2 regions of the Streptomyces sp. WAC04114 genome follow, and region 2 is predicted to be linked to the other one. Evidence: riboswitches for the same ligand, from Rfam matches in the RefSeq annotation. Region 2 holds a riboswitch; the other holds the start of a gene.

Region 1 (3,398 bases), on a different contig from region 2:
GCTGCAGTGGCTGGCGGCCGGGCGGGCCCCGGACGGGCCGGGGGTGGCCTACCTCGCCCACCTGATCGGATTCGGTCTGGGCTTCGGCTATGCGTCGGTCCGCTACGGCCGCCCCACCAGCCCTACTAGAGTGAAGGCCGCCCCTGCTCCGGCCCCCGAGGGAGAGAACCAGCCGTGATCACCGCGATCGTCCTGATCAAGACCAGCGTGGACCGGATCCCCGAGATCGCCGAGTCGATCGCGGCGCTGGACAGCGTCAGCGAGGTCTTCTCCGTCACCGGCACCTATGACCTGATCGCGATGGTCCGGGTGAAGGAGCACGAGGACCTGGCGGAGGTCATCCCGGGCCGGATCAGCAAGATCCCCGGTGTGGAGGGCACGGACACGCACGTGGCGTTCCGTACGTACTCGCAGCACGACCTGGAGGCGGCGTTCTCGATCGGGCTGGACAACTAGCCCCCCTCCCCCGGCGTGGACCGCCTCAGGCGGAGGTGTCCGGCACGCAGCGGCCGTCCTCCGTGCGGTAGGTCCACTTCGCGCCGTTCGCCACGAGCTCCTTCACCGCCCGCACGAAGCGCTCCACGTGCTCGTCCGGCGTGCCGGCGCCGAAGCTGACCCGGATGGCGTTGAGCGACTTCTCCCCGGGCGCGGCTTCCGGCGCCCCGCACTCCCCCTGCGCCTGTGGGTCGCTGCCGAGCAGGGTGCGCAGCAGCGGATGGGCGCAGAACAGCCCGTCCCGTACGCCGATGCCGTACTCGGCGGACAGGGCGGCGGCGAAGTGGGAGCTGTTCCAGCCCTCGACGACGAAGGAGAGCACCCCGACGCGCGGCGCGTCGTCCCCGAAGAGGGACAGGAACCGCACCTCGGGGACGTCGGCGAGTCCGTCGCGCACCGCGCGGACCAGGTACTGCTCACGGGCGACGAGGGTGTCGAAACCGGCCTCGGTCAGCGCCTTGCAGGCCGACGCGAGGGCGTAGGCGCCGATGACGTTGGGCGACCCGGCCTCGTGGCGGGCGGCGCTGTCGTGCCACTCCACGTCCACGCCCCCGTCCTCCCGCCGGCCGACCTTGCGGCTGGCGCCGCCGCCCGCGAGGTACGGCTCGGCCGCGCGCAGCCAGTCGACCCGCCCGGCCAGGACGCCCGAGCCGAAGGGCGCGTACAGCTTGTGCCCGGAGAAGGCGACCCAGTCGACGTCGAGGTCGGCGACGGACACCTCGTGGTGCGGGGCCAGCTGCGCGGCGTCCAGCACGACGCGCGCACCGTGGGCGTGCGCGGCCGCCGTGAGCTCCCGTACGGGCCACAGCTCACCGGTGACGTTCGAGGCGCCGGTGACGCACACCAGGGCCGGTCCGTGAGGGTCACGGTCGGTGAGGGCGCGCTCCAGGGTCTCGACGGCCTCGCGGGGGCTGCGCGGGGCGTCGAGGTAGGTGACCTGGGCACCGCGCCACGGCAGCAGCGAGGCGTGGTGCTCGGTCTCGAAGACGAAGACCCGGCAGTCGGCGGGGAGCGCGGCGGCGAGGAGGTTGAGGGAGTCGGTGGTGGACCGGGTGAACACGACCTGGTCGCCCTCGCGGCAGTCGAGGAACTCCGCGACGGTCCGGCGGGCGTTCTCGAACAGGTCGGTGGAGAGCTGGGAGAGGTACCCGGCGCCGCGGTGGACGCTGCCGTAGTACGGCGCGTAGGCGGCGACGTCGTCCCAGACCCGCTGGAGCGCCGGGGCGCTGGCGGCGTAGTCGAGGGCGGCGTAGGTGACCTCGCCACCGGTCACGAGCGGCACGGTGACATCCCGGCCCAGAACGGGCAGGGGGGCACAAACGGACTTGTCGGCGGCAAGGGTGGAGACGGACATGACGGAACTCCCGTGAAGGCAGGTGGAATCCGCCCGCAAGCCGGTACGGCTACCAGCGGGGGGTGAAGGAAAGAGGGATGCGGAGGCGGGGCTCTGCGGCCCTATCGCATTCGCTGATTCACGGGAGAACTCCTCGACGACCAGGACCCCTGGCCCCACACTTTTCAAAAGCGTGCGAGGGGTCCGCGCTTGCCGCAGACCTCGCTGCCTGCGGCCTGGTCTTCACCCGGGGCACCCCGCCACGGACGGAGGGTTGCCGGACAGTCGGCCGGGGCCTCATGACTGTCACTCATGACCTGCTCAGGAACGTACGCGAAAAGATCGGCGGCCCGCAACCCGGGTCCGGATCGCGGGACGCCGTCCGTGGTTCCCTACTTGTTGCTGGCTGCCACCCAGCGCTCCAGGGTGCGCTTCGCCGCGCCCGAGTCGATCGACTCGGCCGCCTTCGTCATCCCGGCGCGGATCTGCTCGGCCAGCGGCGCTTCCGTCGGCTCCAGGGCCACCAGGGCCGCCGCCGAGTTCAGCACCACCGCGTCCCGCACCGGCCCCGTCTCCCCGTCCAGGAGCCGCCGTGCGACCTCGGCGTTGTAGGAGGCGTCCGCGCCGCGCAGCGCCTCCACGGGGACCAGTTCGAGGCCCACCTCTCGCGGGTCGAAGGCCTCCTCGGTCACTTCGCCGCCCCGGACGATCCAGACCCGGGAGGTGGCCGTGGTGGTCAGCTCGTCCAGGCCGTCGTCGCCCCGGAAGACCAGGGAGGAGTTGCCGCGCTCGGCGAAGACGCCCGCGACGATCGGCGCCATGCGGGGATCCGCCACGCCGACGGCCTGGGCGCGGACCCGGGCCGGGTTGGTGAGCGGGCCGAGGGCGTTGAACACCGTGCGGATGCCCAACTGGCCGCGGGCGGCGCCGGCGTGCCGCAGCGCCGGGTGGAACTTCACCGCGAAGCAGAAGGTGATCCCGGCCTCCTCGGCGACCTCCGAGACGCGGTGCACGGGCAGCTCCAGGTTGACGCCGAGCTTCTCCAGCACGTCGGAGGCCCCGGACGCCGAGGAGGCGGCGCGGTTGCCGTGCTTGACGACCTTCGCGCCGGTGCCGGCCACGACGATCGAGGACATCGTGGAGATGTTGACCGTCTTGGCGCCGTCGCCGCCGGTGCCGACGATGTCGACCGTCGCCCCGGGCACCTCGATCACGTTGGCGTGCGCGTACATCGTGCGGACCAGGCCGTTGATCTCCTCGACGGTCTCGCCCTTGGCGCGCAGGGCCACGACGAACCCGGCGATCTGCGCCTCGGTCGCCTCGCCCCGCATGATCCGGTCCATCGCCCAGGCGGTGTCGTCCGCGCTCAGGTGCCTGCCGTCCAGCAGGCCGTTCAACAGCAGGGGCCAGGAGCGGCCCGCCGCGGTGTCGCCTCCAGCGGGGGTCACAGCGCTCATAAGCCGCTCCAGGGTCAGGCGTCCCGCACTGCGGGACGAGAGTCTCAACGGGTCCACCCTATCCAGCCCCGGGCACGGGGAAGGGCCCCGTCCGGCGATCGGACGAGGCCCCT
Region 2 (3,398 bases):
CCGGCCACGTCGTCCGGCAGCATCCGGAAGTACTCCGGCGGCGCCCACGGCGTGTGCGAGAAGTGCCCGATCCGCAGGTCGGGCCGCAGCTCGCGGAGCATGCCCGGCACCAGCGTCAGGTGGTAGTCCTGCACCACGACCGCCGCGCCCGGCGCAGCCTCCTCGGCCAGCGCCTCGGCGAACGCCCGGTTGTACGCCTCGTAGGACGCCCACTGCCGCCGGAACTCCGCGTCGAAGACCGGCTCCAGCGGCGTCTGGTAGAGCATGTGGTGCACGAACCACAGGACCGAGTTGGCGATGCCGTTGTACGCGTCGGCGTGCACGTCGGCCGGGATGTCCAGCATCCGTACGCCGTCCTCGCCGACCCCGCGCCGGACCGCCTCCCGGTCGCCGTCGGACAGCGCCGAGCACACCCACAGCGCGTCCGCGTCGGAGCCGATCGCGGAGAGCCCGGAGACCAGCCCGCCGCCGCCCCGTTTGGCCTCCAGCGAACCGTCCTCGCCCACCGAATACGAGACGGGACCCCGGTTGGAGGCCACCAGCACCTGCGCAGCACCGTTCGTCGAAGCCATAAGCCTCAACCTAGCCCGGCCCTCGAACGCTCAAACGTGCGGATCTCCCGCACCCGACCGAAAACCACCCCGGTCAGGCCGCTTTCCGCGCCTGGTACTCGGCGATGTCCACCATCGGCGGACGCTCCTCGGTGTCCACGGAGTACGTCAGCGGCTCGAAGCCGTCCTCGCCCCGCTCGAACTGCGTCAGGGACGGCCGGATCAGATGCCCGCGGGCCAGCCGCAGCTGGGCCGTGCGGTAGATCGCGGCGGCCATCCGGCCCAGCGCCTGCCCGTCCTGGTGCCGGTGTTTGCGCACCCCTACGTCCACCTGGGCGAGGGCGTCCAGGCCCGCCAGGTGCAGGGCGTCGACCAGCATGCCCAGCTCCACGCCGTACCCGACGGGGAACGGCAGCTGCTCCAGCAGGGAGCGGCGGGCCGCGTACTCACCGCCGAGCGGCTGCACGAAGCCGGCCAGCTGCGGCCAGTGCATGTTGAGCAGCGGGCGCGCCATCAGCTCGGTGACCCGGCCGCCCTGCCCGGCAGTGCCCCCGAGGGGGCGGTCGTACATGGCCTTCACCAGGTCCACGTCCGGCTCCGTGAGCAGCGGGCCCAGGATCCCGGAGACGAAGTCGGACGAGAAGTCCTTGAGGTCCGCGTCGATGAAGCAGACGATGTCCCCGCGGGTGACCAGGAGCGAGCGCCACAGCACCTCGCCCTTGCCGGGCACGGCGGGCAGGCGCGGGAGTATCTCGTCCCGGTGCACCACCCGCGCGCCCGCGGCGGCGGCCACCTCGGACGTGCGGTCGGTGGACCCGGAGTCGACGACGACCAGCTCGTCGACGAGCGGCACCTGCCGCATCAGGTCGTGGCGGATGACGGAGACGATGTCCCCGACCGTCGCCTCCTCGTTGAGCGCGGGCAGCACGACGCTGACCGTCTGGCCCGTGCGCTGCTTCGCGGCCAGGATCCGGTGGAGCGGACGCTCGTTCGCGGACCAGGAACGGGTGCTCAGCCAGCGCTCGACTTCTTCCAGCACCGTGGCGGCTCCTCTGCGTGCTCTCGGCGGGACGGACTGCCCGCCGCGGTAGCGGCTGACGGGTACAGTCATCTCGCGGTTCGGACGACTATCTCAACTGTCCTGGTCGTCGGTTACAGTCTTGAACAAGGCGGATGACCATCGCATGTCCGGGGTCACCCGCCGCCTACAACCACATACAGCTCATCCAGAGGGGCAGAGGGAAACGGCCCGATGAAGCCCCGGCAACCCTCCAGTCGGTACTCGTAGGTCACTGTCGACCACCAGCGCGAGGCTCCCGGCTCGGGAAGGTGCCAAATCCGTCTCACGGCGAGATGCGTCGTGAGGAAGATGAGGAGAAAGGGCCTCGCCTCACATGGCTGCGCAGACTGTTGCAAGCACCACCGAATCCACCGTAGACCTTGGCCCCGCCGCCGCGCTGAGCTGCCGCGAATGCGGTCACCGCGTGCCCCTCGGCCCGGTCTTCGCGTGCGAGGAGTGTTTCGGCCCGCTGGAGATCGCCTACGACTTCTCGGCCTACGACACCGAAGAGCTCCGCAAGCGCATCGAAGCGGGACCCGCGAACATCTGGCGCTACGCCCCGCTGCTGCCGGTCCCGGCCGACGTCGCGGACAAGCCGAACATCAACCCCGGCTGGACCAAGCTCGTCAAGGCCGACAACCTCGCGCGGGAGCTGGGCGTCGACGCCGGCAAGCTGTTCGTGAAGGACGACTCCGGCAACCCGACGCACTCCTTCAAGGACCGCGTCGTCGCCCAGGCCCTGGAGGCCGCCCGCGCCTTCGGCTTCACCACGCTCTCCTGCTCCTCCACCGGCAACCTCGCCGGTGCGGTGGGCGCCGCCGCGGCCCGGGCCGGCTTCCGCTCCTGCGTGTTCATCCCGCACGACCTGGAGCAGGGCAAGGTCGTCATGGCCGCGGTCTACGGCGGCGAGCTCGTCGGCATCGAGGGCAACTACGACGACGTGAACCGCTTCTGCTCCGAGCTGATCGGCGATCCGGCCGGTGAGGGCTGGGGCTTCGTGAACGTCAACCTCCGGCCGTACTACGCGGAGGGTTCCAAGACCCTCGCGTACGAGATCTGTGAGCAGCTCGGATGGCAGCTGCCGGACCAGCTGGTCGTGCCGATCGCCTCCGGTTCGCAGCTGACGAAGATCGACAAGGGTCTTCAGGAGCTGATCAAGCTCGGGCTGGTCGAGGACAAGCCGTACAAGATCTTCGGTGCGCAGGCCGAGGGCTGCTCGCCGGTGTCCGTCGCCTACAAGGCCGGGCACGACGTCGTCCGCCCGCAGAAGCCGAACACCATCGCCAAGTCCCTCGCCATCGGCAACCCGGCGGACGGGCCCTACGTGCTGGACATCGCGCGGCGGACCGGCGGTGCGGTGGAGGACGTGAACGACGAGCAGGTCGTCGACGCGATCAAGATCCTTGCGCGGACCGAGGGGATCTTTGCGGAGACCGCCGGCGGGGTGACGGTGGGTGTGGCGAAGAAGCTGCTGGAGAACGGGCTGCTGGATCCGTCGAAGACCACGGTGGTGCTCAACACCGGGGATGGTCTCAAGACGCTGGACGCTGTGGCGGGGACGGGGCTGACCGCGACCATTCGTCCCAGCCTGGAGTCGTTCCGTGAGGCCGGGCTCGTCTGAGCGTCGTTGTTTGCTGCGGGCCCGCGGGGGCTGGTCGCGCCCACGCGGCGGAGCCGCAAATCGACACAGCCCCCCGCCCCTAGGTATCTCGCCCAACCGGAGGTTTTGAAGTCATGAGCGTCACCGTCCGCATCCCCACCATCCTGCGTACCTACACCGGCGGTCA

Evidence for each region. Region 2 has a riboswitch for S-adenosylmethionine ahead of thrC (threonine synthase). Riboswitches for the same ligand answer to the same signal wherever they lie in the genome.
Region 1: it holds a riboswitch for S-adenosylmethionine, as region 2 does, so the genes downstream of both, K4G64_RS09970 (aminotransferase class V-fold PLP-dependent enzyme) here and thrC (threonine synthase) in region 2, are expected to answer to the same signal.

The regions. Positions count from the first base shown of each region.
Region 1 is NZ_JAIGQA010000024.1:50,680-54,077, forward strand. Features, by position in the region: gene K4G64_RS09960 (rhomboid family intramembrane serine protease) at 1-178, shown strand, start outside; gene K4G64_RS09965 (Lrp/AsnC family transcriptional regulator) at 175-456, shown strand; gene K4G64_RS09970 (aminotransferase class V-fold PLP-dependent enzyme) at 482-1,849, opposite strand; SAM riboswitch class IV at 2,030-2,146, opposite strand; gene trpD (anthranilate phosphoribosyltransferase) at 2,221-3,285, opposite strand.
Region 2 is NZ_JAIGQA010000021.1:55,783-59,180, forward strand. Features, by position in the region: gene K4G64_RS09075 (trehalose-6-phosphate synthase) at 1-572, opposite strand, end outside; gene K4G64_RS09080 (glucosyl-3-phosphoglycerate synthase) at 646-1,590, opposite strand; SAM riboswitch class I at 1,771-1,927, shown strand; gene thrC (threonine synthase) at 1,946-3,232, shown strand; gene K4G64_RS09090 (MoaD/ThiS family protein) at 3,346-3,398, shown strand, end outside.